DNA from 3 places in the Saccharopolyspora sp. NPDC049426 genome. Region 2 is predicted to be linked to each of the others. Evidence: riboswitches for the same ligand, from Rfam matches in the RefSeq annotation. Region 2 holds a riboswitch; each other region holds the start of a gene.
The links. A riboswitch is a leader RNA that binds a small molecule or an ion and turns the genes downstream of it on or off. The one in region 2 is predicted to bind cobalamin.
Positions count from the first base shown of each region.

Region 1 (4,895 bases), on a different contig from region 2:
CGGCGTGGCGGTCTCCAGCGTCTCGCAGTGGGAAGGCGGGGTGAAGGTGCCGCCACCGCCCCGGCTCGGCGACTACGCGACCTTCTTCGCGGCCGAGAACCCGGCGAGGAACGGGAAACTCCCCTCACCGGCCTCGCTCACCGAACAGGAGCGCCGGCTCCGCGCGAAGCTCAAGGAGGAGCTGGACGCGCTGCGGTCCCACGCGGATGAGTCCACGTCGGCGCAGGGGTTCTCGGACTTCTGGCGGTTCCCCGACGGCGGCCCGGTGCGCATCCTCACCGGGCGCGTTCCCGCCCGGAACCTCTCGCCGCTGGCCTCGCCCGAGCGGCGCAACTACATCGGGATGTCCTCCTACGCCGACGGCGACTCGTTGATCGAGCTCTACGGGCACGTCCGCGCGCTGAACCCCGCGTCGGACGTGCGGTTCGACATCGCCCGCCGCATCGACCCGCACGACCTGCATGCGCACCTGGTGCTGCTGGGAAGTCCGGCGATGAACCCGATGCGGCGTCAGGTGCGCTTCGGACTGCCGGTGCGCCAGGTCGAGGTCGACGACCTCGGGCACGGGGAGGTCTTCGAGATCGCCGAGGAATCCCGGCAGTACCGGCCGACGTTGCACGACGACCGGCTGATCGAGGACGTGGGCATGCTGGCGCGCTTCCCCAACCCCTACAACGTGCGGCGCAGCCTGACCTTGTGCAGCGGTGTGTTCACCCGGGGCGGGTTCGGCGCGGTCCGCTGCCTCACCGACCCCGAGCTGCGCGAGCGCAACCACGAGCGCCTCAAGCACCGGATCGCCGACCCGGACAACTTCGGGATGCTGATGCGCGTTCCGGTGGTGCGCAACGCGACCGCCACCCCGGACCTCAGCAACCCCGACACGTGGCTGCGAGCCTGGTCCCCCATCAAAACCTGAGAATTCCTCCGTGCACCGGGGTGACACTCTCCCGTGCTTCGGTGGGCGATTTGTCAGGGCCGCTGGTTACCGTCGTGGCAGTTCCCCGGCAGCTGAGGAGGAGTCATGGCGGAAGTGGATGCGGTGCAGCCCAACGGGACGCCCGCGTGGATCGACCTGGGAATCCCCGACCTCGATCGTGCGATGGCGTTCTACGGCGCCGTTTTCGGGTGGGAGTTCGACGTGGGGCCCGAGGGGATGGGCCGCTACACGATGTGCCTGGTCCGGGGCAGGGAAGTCGCCGCGCTCATGCCCAACCACGACCTCGAGGCGACCGAGTTCTGGTGGAACGTCTACTTCGCCACCGATGACGTCGCCGGCACCGTGTCCAAGGCGGAGGCCGCCGACGGCCAGGTGATCACCCCGCCCATGGACGTGATGGACAAGGGGCGGATGGCGATCCTCAAGGACCCGGTCGGCGGGCAGTTCGGGCTCTGGCACGGCAACAAGCACATCGGATCCCGCCTCGTCAACGAGCCGAACACCTTGCTGCGCAACGATCTCGTCACCCCGGACCCGGGTCCGGCGCGGGAGTTCTACCCGAAGGTCTTCGGCTTCAGCCTGGACAGCGAGGGACACCTCGGCGAAGGTGACTTCACGTTCCTGCGCCGACCCGACGGCCACGAGATCGGCGGAATCCTCGGCGACCCGTCCGCCACCGCTTCGTCCTGGGGCACGCTGTTCATGGTCGAGGACACCGACGCCACCGCACGACGGGCCACCGACGCGGGCGGCGTTGTCCAGCCCCCCTACGACATGGCCTACGGCCGCATCGCCGAGGTCAAGGACCCGTTCGGCACGCCCTTCACCATCGGTTCCGCCAAGGCCGGCTGACCGCTCCGTGATCGGGATCTCCTCCGGGTGTCGAACACGAGCTCAGAGCCGTGATGGGGACCCGGCCGAACGCCGCGCGGGGTTGTCTCGTGCCCGCGGATGGTTAGCCTGAGGGTGCTGGTGGTTCGTCCGGTCGAGCGGTGAGCGCGATCGAACGAGGCAAGAGGGAACCCGGTGCGAATCCGGGACTGCCCCGCAGCGGTGAGCGGGAACGACCGCCGTCATGAGCACTGGGCGTCACGCGTCCGGGAAGCGACGGCCAGTAGGTCCGGTCTTGAGGCGCGAGGTTCCACCGGGACCTCCCCGAGACCGGGTGCCCGCGAGTCCGAAGACCTGCCACCGGCGCGCGCACCGACGGTGCGCGCTGGTCCGAGGTCTCGCGGGAGGGCCTGGCGGACGATCAGCGGGCGACGTGCGTCCGCTGGTCGGCGCGTGCCTGCCGCGAAGTCCTCGACCGACCACGTCGAGCTCGCGAGGAGAGAGCGTTGACCAGCAAGATCGGATCCACCGTACTCGGACATCCCCGGATCGGCCCGAACCGGGAGCTCAAGCGAGCCCTGGAGTCCTACTGGGCGGGCCGCAGCGGCGAGGCGGACCTGCGGGAGGTCGCGCGTCGGCTGCGGGAGGACACCTGGCGAGGCTTGGCCGAAGCAGGCCTCGACTCGGTCCCGGGCAACACGTTCTCCTACTACGACCACGTCCTGGACACCGCCGTCGCCTTCGGGGCCGTCCCGCGCCGCTACGCCGAGCTGGGCCTCGGCGCGCTGGACACCTACTTCGCGATGGCGCGCGGCACCGAGGCCGTGCCCCCGCTGGAGATGACGAAGTGGTTCGACACCAACTACCACTACCTGGTCCCCGAAATCGGCCCGGACACGAGCTTCTCGCTCACCGACCGCACCGCTGTCGAGCAGTTCCGGGAGGCGCGCAAGCTCGGGGTGGAGACCCGGCCGGTGCTGGTGGGGCCGCTGACGTTCCTGCTGCTGTCCAAACCGTCCGAAGAGGACTTCGACCCGCTGGACAAGCTCGCCGAACTCACCGACGCCTACGAGCAGCTGCTCGGCGAACTCCACCGGGCCGGAGCGCAGTGGGTGCAGCTCGACGAGCCCGCGCTGGCCGCCGACCGCACGCCGCAGGAGCTCGACGCGCTGCGCAACACCTACCGGCGCCTCGGCGACCTCGCCGAACGCCCCGCGATCCTCACCGCCTGCTACTTCGGCGATCCCGGTGACGCGCTCGGCGTGCTCGCCGCCGCGCCGATCGAGGGCATCGCGCTGGACCTGGTCACCGATCCGTCCACTCAGGACCGAGTTGCCGCCACTCCCGGGTTGCGCGACAAGACTCTGGTCGCGGGGTTGATCGACGGCCGCAACATCTGGCGCGCCGACCTCGACCGGTGCATGACCGCGGCGGCGACGCTGCTGGGCTCGGCCGGCGAGGTGGGCATCGGCACGTCCTGCTCGCTGCTGCACGTGCCCTACGACATCGACGCGGAGACCTCGCTCGATCCGCAGGTCAAGCCGTGGCTTTCCTTCGCGGCGCAGAAGGTCCGCGAGGTGGTCACCCTCGGGCGGGCGCTGCGCGAGGGCCGCGACGTCGTCGAGAGCGAGCTCGTCGAGGCGCGAGCGGCGGTGGCCGACCGGGCGCGGGCGGAGCGGGTGCGCGACAACCGCGTTCGCGCGCGACTCGACGCACTGCGCCCGCAGGACTCCCGGCGCACCGATTACGCGAAACGGGCAGAAGCGCAGCAGAAGTCGCTTCGCCTGCCGCCGCTGCCGACCACCACGATCGGATCGTTCCCGCAGACCACCGACGTCCGCAAGGCGCGGGCCGCGCTGCGCGCCGGGCGCATCGACGCGGCCACCTACCGGCAGCGGATGCGCGACGAGGTCGAGCGCGTCATCGCGCTGCAGGAGGACATCGGCCTGGACGTGCTGGTGCACGGCGAGCCCGAGCGCAACGACATGGTGCAGTACTTCGCCGAGCAACTCGACGGTTTCGCCGCCACCGACAACGGGTGGGTGCAGTCCTACGGCTCCCGGTGCGTGCGGCCACCGATCCTGTTCGGCGACGTGCGGCGTCCGGAACCGATGACGGTCGAGTGGGCCGCGCACGCGCAGCGGCTCACCGAGAAGCCGGTCAAGGGAATGCTGACGGGTCCGGTCACCATGCTGGCGTGGTCGTTCGTCCGCGACGACCAGCCGCAGGCCGACACCGCCCGCCAGGTCGCGCTCGCCATCCGCGACGAGGTCCGCGACCTGGAGGCGGCCGGGATCCGCGTGGTGCAGGTCGACGAGCCCGCGCTGCGCGAACTGCTGCCGCTGCGCGCCGAGCAACGGCCGGCCTACCTGGAGTGGGCGGTGGAGTCGTTCCGCCTGGCCACCTCCGGGATCGCCGAGGCGACCCAGATCCACACCCACCTGTGCTATTCGGAGTTCGGCGACGTCATCGACGCGATCGTGGCCCTCGACGCCGACGTGACCAGCATCGAGGCGGCCCGCTCCCGCATGGAGGTCCTCGCCGACCTCAACGAGGTCGGCTTCGACCGGGGCGTGGGGCCAGGCGTCTACGACATCCACTCACCCCGGGTGCCCGACCAGGAGGAGATGGGGGAGCTGCTGCGGGCCGCTCTCAAGGCAGTTCCGGCCGACCGGCTGTGGGTCAACCCGGACTGCGGTCTCAAGACCCGCGACTACCCGCAGGTGGAACCGGCGTTGCGCAACATGACCGAGGCGGCCCACCGCACCCGCCCCTGATCCAGCCGGGTCCCCGTCGCCGGCGGCCGCCGTTGTGACGGTGGCGCCGACACCGGGCGGTTTTGGTCCGAACCTTCCACGATCGAATTCGGGTCAGTTCGGACCAAAACCGCCCCTCGGCGCTTCAGTCCCAGGTGAGCGCCGCGCCCGACTGGTACTCCGTGACCCTGGTCTCGAAGAAGTTCTTCTCCTTCTTCAGATCCATGGTCTCCGACATCCAGGGGAACGGGTTGTCGGTTTCCGGGAAGACCGGTTCCAGTCCGAGTTGTGCGCAGCGGCGGTTGGTGATGAACCGCATGTACTGCTCGCACACCTCGGAGTTCAGGCCGAGCATCCCGCGGGGCATGGTG
Region 1 is NZ_JBFAPZ010000010.1:220,273-225,167, reverse strand. It holds gene AB0J78_RS22595 (helix-turn-helix domain-containing protein) at 1-916, shown strand, start outside; gene AB0J78_RS22590 (VOC family protein) at 1,022-1,789, shown strand; cobalamin riboswitch at 1,894-2,145, shown strand; gene metE (5-methyltetrahydropteroyltriglutamate--homocysteine S-methyltransferase) at 2,275-4,545, shown strand; gene AB0J78_RS22580 (ribonucleotide-diphosphate reductase subunit beta) at 4,670-4,895, opposite strand, start outside.
Region 1: it holds a riboswitch for cobalamin, as region 2 does, so the genes downstream of both, metE (5-methyltetrahydropteroyltriglutamate--homocysteine S-methyltransferase) here and AB0J78_RS20725 (CbtB-domain containing protein) in region 2, are expected to answer to the same signal.

Region 2 (4,895 bases):
GATACTTCCATGACTCTCACGGCACGCATCGGCGCGGCGCCCATGTCCGGCTACCAATGGCTGATCGTCGCGCTCTGCACCTTCATGAACTGCCTCGACGGCTTCGACGTCATGGCGGTCGCGTTCACCGGCCCCTCGGTCACCGAGGAGTTCGGTCTCAGCGGTTCCCAGTTCGGACTGCTGGTCTCGGTCGGCCTGATCGGAATGGCCCTGGGTTCGATGCTGCTCGCGCCCTTCGCCGACCTGATCGGGCGTCGCCCGCTGATCCTGATCAGCCTCGCCTTGGGCACGATCGGCATGTTCGGCGCCGCGATGGCCCCCTCAGTGCTCGTGATGGGCCTCTTCCGGCTCGTGACCGGCATCGGCGTGGGCGGCATCCTGGCCAGCACCAACGTGATCGCCAGCGAGTTCTCGAACACGAAGAACCGCGGGCTCGCCATCGGCATCTACACCGCCGGGTACGGCATCGGCGCGACCCTCGCGAGCCTCGTCGCGAAGACCACGGTCGGTGGTGACTGGCGGATCGTCTTCTACGCCGGCGGTTTCGGAACCCTGCTCGCCCTGATCGTCATCGCCGTCCTGCTGCCCGAGTCGATCGCCTTCCTCGAGCAGCGCCGTCCCCGCGGTGCCCTGGAGCGCATCAACCGGACCCTGGCGCGAATGGGGATGGACTCCACCAGCACGCACGACCTCGACCGGGCGAGCTCGGCTCGCAAGGACGCCGAGCAGGCCGGTTCGGGCTGGTTGAGGCAGCTGCTCGCCCCCACGATCCTGCTCTGGATCATCTTCATCACCATCATGTTCGGCTTCTACTTCGTGAACAGCTGGACCCCAACGCTTCTCGCCGAGGAGGGGCTTTCGAAGAGCGCTGCGGTCACCGCCGGGATGGCGATCTCGATCGGCGGCACCGTCGGCTCCGTGCTCTACGGCCTGGCCGCCCGGGTGCGCCCGCCGCGGGTCGTGCTGATCGGGTTCTCCCTGCTGTCGGCCGCGATGATGGTCGTGTTCATCCTGAGCACCTCGATCCTGTGGCTCGGATTCGGCATCGGCGTCATCGTCGGCGCGCTGATCAACGGCTGCATCGCCGGTGCGTACACCGTCGGGCCACCGCTGTACCCGTCCAACCTCCGCAGCGTCGGCATGGGCTGGGCGCTCGGCATGGGCCGGATCGGCGCCATCCTCTCCCCGACCATCGCGGGGCTGCTCAAGGACGCGGGCGCCTCGGCGACCCAGCTCTACGTCGGCGCCGCCGCAGTCGTCGCGCTCTGCGCGGTCGCCCTGGTCGCGGTGCGCAAGCACGACCCGGAATCCGCCCCGGCAGCCGAGGAACCGGTCACGACCTGAGGAATCCAGCCCTGGTCCGCCGCGAAGTTCGTGCCCCACACGAGATCGGGTGTGGGGCACGAACTTCGTCGCGTCGGCCGGGGGAAGCCGACGCCGCCCTCGACGTCGCCGCGGCACATCTACCGCTGGGTGGCCAACGCCTCCGTTGCGGCTGCGCTGCGGCTGGACTCGTTGAGCAGGCCGAAGGAGAAGCCGAGCACCGCCCACATGCCCGCGAGCTCGGCGAGCGAGGCGAGCCGGAACTGCCACAGCAACGCGGCGGGAACGTCGGCCGGTATCGGATCGGGGTTCGCCGGCCAGGCCCACAGCGCAACGCCGGCGAGCACCGCTGTCGCTGCCGCGGTGGCGGTGGTGGACCGGCTCGGGTTCCACCCGCGGGCCCGCAGGTAGCCGTGCAGGTGGTGGGCCGCGAGCACGATCAGGATGCCTGCGGCGATGAACGAGAAGTACGCCAGCGTCCGGCCCGACACCGACTCGGTTTCACCGACGCCGGGCGGATTCGCCGGGTACTTCAACGCGGGCAGCAGCGACACCGCGAAGAATCCCACCGCGGTCAGCTGGAGGCTGCGCCCGAAGTCGGTGCGCGCGGTCGTCCGATGACGGACGCTGGCGAACACGACCGCGAAGATCACGCCGATGGCCACCCCCACCAGCACGGCGGCGACCATGCCGCCGACCACCTGGACGGGCCGGGAGAACATCTCCTCGTGCGCGTGCTCACCCGAGGCGTGCGAGCGAGCTTCTTCGATCCCGAGCGATGCCTGCAGCGGGGCTTGCACCAGCAGCAACGACAACAGCGCTGCGGTCAGACCGGCGAACGCTCCGGCGAGCAGACCGCGCCGGAGGATCGCGTTGAACGGCGAGCTCATCACGCCCCCGCTCAGTGGCACGGGACGCCGAGGGCGTGCCTGCCGTCGTGGGTGAACTCGTGCACGACATCGGCGGCCTGCGCGAGCAGGAGGCCGTTGTCCTGCAGCACGACGTACAAGGCCACCAGGGCGAACGCGGCGAGCGCCCAAGCCCAGGCCGGAACGTGGATGCGTGGTGCGGCAGCGGACAGAGCAGGAGCGGTCATGTCGAATCCTCTTTTCCATCTCTCGTGGAACTCGGTGCGTGCCGCAGCCGGTCTCCTGGCTTCCGGATCGACGCTTCCCCTGGCCTTCCCAGTCACCTGCCGGTGTCCAGTGGCGCTGTCAGGGTCGCTCCCCGGTCACAGTGGCGAGGACCACGCCGGATTTCCACCGGCTTCCCGTGCACTGCGGCATCCGGAACGGTAGAGGGAGATCCGCGCGGGCACAACAGCCGATCAAGCGACGAACGTCACCGCGCGCCTTGCGCACGACCGTTGTTCAGGTGCAATGACTTCGTGGACGATTCGACCGCTCGCCTGCTGGACCGATGCACCCGATCCCTCGCTCGCGCACCCGAGCATCCCGGGAAACTCTTGCCGTGGGCGGAGTTCTGCCGTCCGCTTTCCGGCCTGCTCTCCTGCAACGTGCGAGAATGGCAGCGGCTGGGCGGTTTTCAACACCACCGGGCCGCAACCGTTCTCGTCGCCTTCCGCGCGTCCTGGCTCGCGTTGTGCGCGACGGTTCCCGAACGCCACCTGGGCCTGCCCATCCCCTCGCTGGCCACCGCACGGGCCGCGGTCGACGACCGGGGGATGCTGCAGGGACTCGTCCTCGACCCCCATGCCACCGAAAATTCCTGGTGGACCACCGTTTCCGGTTTCCTCTCGCCCCTCACGGAGGGACTCGCCTCCCTGGGCGGTCCGCCGCCCGACAGCGACCAGTACTGGGGCAACGCCGTCGGCTTGATCGGTGAAGTGCTCCGGCGCATGGCCACCGACGGGGCCGGCGGGAACGTCTTCGACACCGCCGTTGAACTGCGCAACGCCACCGGACGCGACGACCTGCTCGACCTCAGCAGCACACCACGCGGTCTGCGCTCCCGGCGCCGAACCTGCTGCCAGCTGTGGCGCGCCAACGTCGGTTGCTGCACCGAGTGCGTGCTCCACAACGCACCCCGATCCAGGCGGCCCCCACGCGGGTGAGCGTCGAACCGATCAGGAGACCGGTAGCCCGACGAGGGCGGCTGCGGCGCCGAGTCCAGCGCAGATCGCCAGCACCCTCAGCATCGGCCAGCGCAGGGCGAACACGAGCACGAGGGCGATCGCGGTGATGGCGGCTGCGACAGGCCGGATGCTGGCCAGATCGGGCAGGTTCAGCGACAGGGGCCCGAGCTGCTGGAGATGCGTGCTGGCGAACAGGGTGTGGCCTGCGAAGTACAGGGCGAGGTTGGCGATCACACCGACCACAGCGGCGGTGATCCCGGTCAGCGCGGCCGACAGCGCGTGGTTGTGGCGGAGTCGTTCGACGTGCGGGGCGCCCAGCAGGATGAACAGGAAGCACGGCACGAACGTCACCCACGTCGTCAGCAGCGCGCCCAGCACGGCGGCGACCCACGGGTTGAGCGTCCCCGGATTGTTGTACGCGCCGAGGAAGGCGACGAACTGCACCACCATGATCAGCGGCCCCGGAGTCGTCTCGGCCAACGCCAGGCCGCGCACCATGTCCGAGGCCGACAGCCACCCGTAGACCTCCACGGCGCGCTGCGCGACGAAGGCCAGAACGGCGTAGGCGCCACCGAAGGTGACCAGTGCCGTTCCGGAGAAGAACACCCCCTGCGTGGTGAACACGCTGCCCGCACCGGTGAACAGGGCGACCGCTGCGACCGGCAGCCCCCAGGCGATCAGCCCGACCGCCAGGATCTGCAGCCCGCGGCGCAGCGAGGGCGTCTCGTGGTGCAAAGCGCCGTCGGAGATCAGCGGTGCCGTGCCGTCAGCGGCACCGTCGCTCTCGGCGCGGTTCATGATGTGCGGGGCGAACCGGGCCAGCAGCCAGCCGATCAGACCGGCGGCGGCGATGACGATCGGGAAGGCGATGCCGAACACGGCGATGGCCACGAACGCCCCGACGGCCAGTGCGATGAGCGCGGGATGGCCCAGCGCCCGCCGACCCACTCGGACCACGGCCTGGGCGACGATGGCCACCACCGCCGGTGCCAGGCCGGCGAAGATCGCGGTGACCGCGGTCGTGTCACCGAAGGCCACGTAGATCGCCGACAACCCGAGCAACGCGACCACGCCGGGAAGCACGAACAGGACGCCGGCGACCAGGCCACCGCGCAGACCGTTGAGCAACCATCCGATGTAGATGGCCAACTGCTGAGCTTCTGGACCGGGCAGCAACATGCAGTAGTTCAGCGCGTGCAGGAACCGCCGCTGACCGATCCAGCGCTTCTGCTCCACCAAGGTCCGCTGCATCACCGCGATCTGCCCAGCAGGCCCACCGAAGGTCTGCAACGAGATCCCGAACCACGTGCGCACCGCCTGCCGGAACGGCACCAGGTCGGTGTCGGGCCGCGGCGCTCCCTCGGTCGCATCCGGGTTGGCGTGCTCGTTGCGGCCGTGGGCCGAGTCGTGCGTCATCGACGACCATTCCTCCAATGGCGGGCGTGAAAAGCCGGGGTTGTCAGGCAGGTTCGCGACC
Region 2 is NZ_JBFAPZ010000009.1:144,861-149,755, forward strand. It holds gene AB0J78_RS20715 (MFS transporter) at 10-1,344, shown strand; gene AB0J78_RS20720 (CbtA family protein) at 1,464-2,213, opposite strand; gene AB0J78_RS20725 (CbtB-domain containing protein) at 2,225-2,419, opposite strand; cobalamin riboswitch at 2,447-2,620, opposite strand; gene AB0J78_RS20730 (hypothetical protein) at 2,840-3,397, shown strand; gene chrA (chromate efflux transporter) at 3,410-4,834, opposite strand; gene AB0J78_RS20740 (chromate resistance protein ChrB domain-containing protein) at 4,878-4,895, opposite strand, start outside.

Region 3 (4,895 bases), on a different contig from region 2:
CTCGACGAGCTCGGTCAGCGCGGCCGGAACGTCCGCGCGGGCACCGGGTTCGGCCAGCAGCGCCTGCTCGTCGAGTCCGAAGTGGTCCGACAGCGCGGAGCGCAGGCCGGGCAGCGCGCCGACCTTGCCGCCGAAGACCTGCTTGGCGCGCAAGATCGCCAGCACGTCGTTGACCAGCTCCTCGTCGCGCGGCGCGCGACCGAGGATGTGCAGGCCGTCGCGGATCTGCACGTCCTTGATCTCGCACAGGTAGCCGTCGATGTGCATCACGAAGTCGTCGAAGGACTCCGCGTCCGGCTGGCCCTCCTGGTGCAGGTCGTGGTGCAGCTCGGCGTGGGTGACCAGCTCCCAGATCTGGTTGCGCAGCGCCGGTTTCTTCTCCGGGTCCAGGTCCGTGACCAGCGCGTACTCGTCGAGCAGCTGCTCCAGCTTGGCGATGTCGCCGTAGGCGTCGGCGCGGGCCATCGGCGGGATCATGTGGTCCACCACGGTCGCGTGGCCGCGCCGCTTGGCCTGGGTGCCCTCGCCCGGGTCGTTGACGATGAACGGGTACACGAACGGCATGTCGCCCAGCACCGCGTCCGGCGCGCAGTCCGCTGCCAGCCCCAGGCCCTTGCCCGGCAGCCACTCCAGGGTGCCGTGCTTGCCCAGGTGGATCACCGCGTGCGCGCCGAACTCCTCGGCCAGCCAGCGGTAGGCCGCCAGGTACTGGTGCGAGGGCGGCAGGTCCGGGTCGTGGTAGATCGCGATCGGGTTCTCGCCGAAACCGCGCGGCGGCTGGATCAGGATCACCACGTTGCCGAAGCGCAGCGCGGCGACGTAGATGTGGCCCTCGTCGTCGACGTAGAGGCTGCCGGGAGGGGCGCCCCAGTGCTCGGTCATCGACGCCCGCAGCTCTTCGGGAAGGGCGTCGAACCACTCGCGGTAGCGGGTCGTCGGGACGCGGATCGCGGCCTCGGACATCTGCTCCTCGGTCAGCCACTCCACGTCGTGGCCACCCGCGGAGATCAGCCGGTGGATCAGGGTGTCGCCGTCCAGGCCGGTCACGTCCAGACCGCCGAGGTCGTACCCGGCGTCCTCCAGCGCGCTCAGCAGCACGACCGCTGAAGCGGGGGTGTCCAGGCCGACGGCGTTGCCGACGCGGGAGTGCTTGGTCGGGTAGGAGGAGAGCACCACGCCGAGGCGCTTGGCGGAGTTGTCCACGTGCCGCAGCCGCGCCAGCGACACGGCGGTGGAGGCCACGCGGGCCGCGCGCTCGGGGTCGGCGACGTAGACCGGGATGCCCTCCGGGCCCTCCTCCTTGAAGGAGAACGGCACGCTGATCAACCGGCCGTCGAACTCCGGCACGGCGACCTGCATCGCGGCGTCCATCGGCGACAGCGCAGCGTCGCTGTCGGACCACACCGCGCGGCTGGTGGTCAGGCACAGGCCCTGCAGCACCGGGATGTCGAGCTCGGCCAGCGCACCGGCGTCCCAGGAGTCCTCGTCACCGCCCGCGCTGGCGTCGGCGGCGACCGCACCTCCCGCGGCGAGCACGGTGGCGATCAGCGCGTCGCACCCGCCCAGCAGTTCGCGCAGACCGGCGGCGTCGGACAGCCCGCGCAGCGAGCCGCAGAACACCGGCACCACGTTGGCGCCGGCGGATTCGACCTGGTCGGCGAGGGTGTCGACGAACGCGGTGTTGGCCGCCAGCGCGTGCGCCCGGTAGAAGACGACGCCGATCGTCGGGCGCGACGGGTCGTGCTCGCGCTCGCCGTGCAGGCCGAACTCCGGCATCGACTGCGGTTCGGTGAACCCGGTGCCGGTCAGCAGCACCGTGTCCGACAGGAAGTGCGCCAACTGGGCGAGGTTCTCCGGGCCGCCTTCCACCAGGTAGGCCAGGGCCTGGGTGGACACACCGGCGGGCACCGTGGACAGCGTCATCAGCTCGGCGTCCGGGGTGGCCTCACCACCCAGCGCCACGGTCGGCAGCCCCGACGCCAGCACCGCGTCCAGGCCCTCCTCCCAGGCGCGGCGGCCGCCCAGCAGCCGGACCACGACGACGTCAACGCCGTCCAGCAGCGCCGGAACGTCCTCGGCGGCCACGCGGGAGGGGTTGGCGACGCGGTAGTCGGCCTCGGCGGCACGGGCGGCCAGCAGGTCGGTGTCCGCAGTGGACAGCAGCAGAACTCGGGCGTCGCGGGCAGGCTCGCTCACGGTGATCCTCTCTCGGGGTGCGCGCCCCGGCGGGGGTCACGGCGGCAGGAGTTCCTGGCTCCCGGATCCTCGCGGCGCCCCGCCTTCCCGCCCTGCGCAGGGCGTGGCTGTCGGGTCCGCTCCCCGGTCACAGTGGCGCGACCGCCCCGGCCTCACACCGGGTTCCTCCACGTCACCGCCGTACTGGCGCAGCCATCCTATCGAGCCCGCGATCACCCACCACCCCACCAACGATTTCGCGAGAAAGATCTCCTTCAGTGAGTACGACTCGTCTTGCTCAGCGGTGCGGGTGGGGGAACCTGAGCGGCTCCGTGGCTCCGGGCGCCACTCCTGATGTATGCCAATACACGGCGTCGCGGCGTCCTCCCCACGGAGCCGCTCAGAACCCCCGGCGGTGCAAGTTGCTCGGGTGGTGAAAGAGAAAGCACCTTAGGTGCTTGCCTGACGTGTCGATCAGTAACCCGCGGTCACGTCCACCAGGCCGAGGAGTGGTTGTCCTGCCATGTGGCGGCGGACGTTCTCCTCGACCCTGCGTGCCAGGGCCGGCATCTGCAGTGACGGCGGGTTGGCGGTGTGCGGGGAGATCAGCGCGCGCGGGTGGGTGAACAGCGGGTGCCCTTCGGGCAGCGGTTCCGGGTCGGTGACGTCGAGCGCGGCACCACCGATCCGGCCCGCGTCCAAGGCCTCGACCAGCGCCTCGGTGTCGACCAGGGATCCCCGCGCGATGTTGATCAGCCACGCGTCGGACTTCATCGCGCGCAACGCGGCGGCGTCGATGAGCTTCGAGGTCGCCGAGGTCGCCGGAGCCGCCACCACCACGAAGTCCGACTCCGCGAGCACCTCGCGCACCCCGTCGGCGTCCTCGGACGGCCAGGTCCGCTCGGCGCCCAGCACCGGCTTGCCGGAGCGGTTCACCGCCAGCACCCGGACGGCGAAGGGACGCAGCATCTCGATCAGCGCCTTGCCGATCCCACCGGCGCCGATGATGCCGACGGTCGAGCCGGCGAGGCTGCGCATGCCCTCGGGACGCTGCCACGTGGTGGCCCGCGCCATCGCGGCCAGCTGCCGCGCACCGGCGAGCATCAGGCCGAGGGTGTGTTCGGCGACGGTCTGGGCGAAGGTTCCCGCGGCCGAGGTGAAGGTCAGGTCCTCGCGCAGCGCGCCGGAGGCCACCCAGGATTCGATGCCTGCCGATGGCAGCTGCACCCATTGCAGGTCCGGGCGGTCGTACTCGCCGAACCGGCTCGGTTCCCCGCCGAACCAGACCAGCGCGTTCGCCTCCTCCGCCGAGCTCAGCTCAGCACCGGCCGCCACCACGGCGGCTTCCAGCTCGGGCTGGGCGACCGGACCAACGTGGACCTTCACGACTCTTCCTCTCTCACGTACTGCGAACTCGTCCTGGGGGAACGTCAGCCCTCGATGAGCTGCGCCAGCGCGGGCAGCTGGGTCTCGTCCTCCAGCGCCGAACCGACCGCGACCACGTCGGCTCCTGCCCGCAAGAACTCCGGAGCGTTGCGGGCGTTCATCCCTCCGGTGGCCACCACGCGCAGCGAGGGGAACGGGCCCTTCATCGCGCGGAACCAGCTGCTGCCCAGCTCAGCGGCGGGAAAGGCCTTCACCCACGACAACCCGAGGCGCAGCGCCTGCTGGACCTCGCTGGGCGTGGCCACCCCGGGCACGTGCGGCAGGTCGAGTTCGGCGCTCAGCCGCACGATCTCGGCGTCGAGGCCGGGTGCGATGGTGAAGGCCGCGCCCAGGTCGCGGGCCGTGCGCAGCTGGTCGGGGGTGATGATCGTGCCCGCGCCGACCGGGCGGCCGCGTTCGGCTCCGGCGCGCACGGCCGCTGCCAGCGAGGGCTCGGCCTTCGGCGTCTCGATCGGGACCTCGACGGCGTCGATGCCCAGGTCCCAAGCTCGTTCGGCCAGTTCTGCGGTCCGCTGCGGATCCATGCCGCGCAGGATCGCCATCACCGGCTTGGCGAACAACTCCTCCAACAAGGGCACTTCTCACTCACTCCCGTCGAATCGCAGTGCGCCCCACTGCTCCTCGTCGAGCGCCAGCCAGCGCGCGAGCGACTGGGCGTCGGGCGGTGCGGTGTGGTCCTCGGTGCTGCGCAGGCTGTGCGCGGCCAGCAGGTGCCCGCGGCGCAGGCAGCGCTCGTCGTCCTCGCCGCGCAGCACGCCGGAGAGGAACCCGGCCGCGAAGGCGTCACCGGCGCCGACCGGTTCGACGACCTCGACCGCCGGAGCGGGCACGACGGTGCGGCGCTCGCCGAGCGCGTAGGCGGCCTCGGCGCCGTCCTTGACCACGACGGTGACCGGAGAGTCGAGGAGTTCCCTCACGTCGTCGGCGGTTTTCACGCCCCACAGGGTGGCGGCCTCGTCGAGGCCGACGAACACCACGTCGGCGAGCTGGGCGAGCTCGGCGAGCACCGGGGCGGCCTGCCGGGCCGACCACAGCGCCGGCCGGTGGTTGACGTCGAAGGAGATCGGGGCGCGGCGGGGGCGGGTCAGCAGCCGCCGGATCAGCCGGTCGCAGCCTTCCGACAGCGCCGGGGTGATGCCGCTGATGTGCAGCACGCCGGCGGCGTCGATGACGTCGTCGGCGAGGAAGTCCAGGTCCATCGTCGAGGCCGCCGAGCCCGCGCGGTAGTAGTGCACTCGGGTTCCGTCCGGCCCGGGGTCCTTGAAGTAGACGCC
Region 3 is NZ_JBFAPZ010000005.1:176,350-181,244, reverse strand. It holds gene cobN (cobaltochelatase subunit CobN) at 1-2,196, opposite strand, end outside; cobalamin riboswitch at 2,245-2,364, opposite strand; gene AB0J78_RS12625 (D-isomer specific 2-hydroxyacid dehydrogenase family protein) at 2,650-3,561, opposite strand; gene AB0J78_RS12620 (bifunctional 4-hydroxy-2-oxoglutarate aldolase/2-dehydro-3-deoxy-phosphogluconate aldolase) at 3,606-4,199, opposite strand; gene AB0J78_RS12615 (sugar kinase) at 4,203-4,895, opposite strand, start outside.
Region 3: it holds a riboswitch for cobalamin, as region 2 does, so the genes downstream of both, cobN (cobaltochelatase subunit CobN) here and AB0J78_RS20725 (CbtB-domain containing protein) in region 2, are expected to answer to the same signal.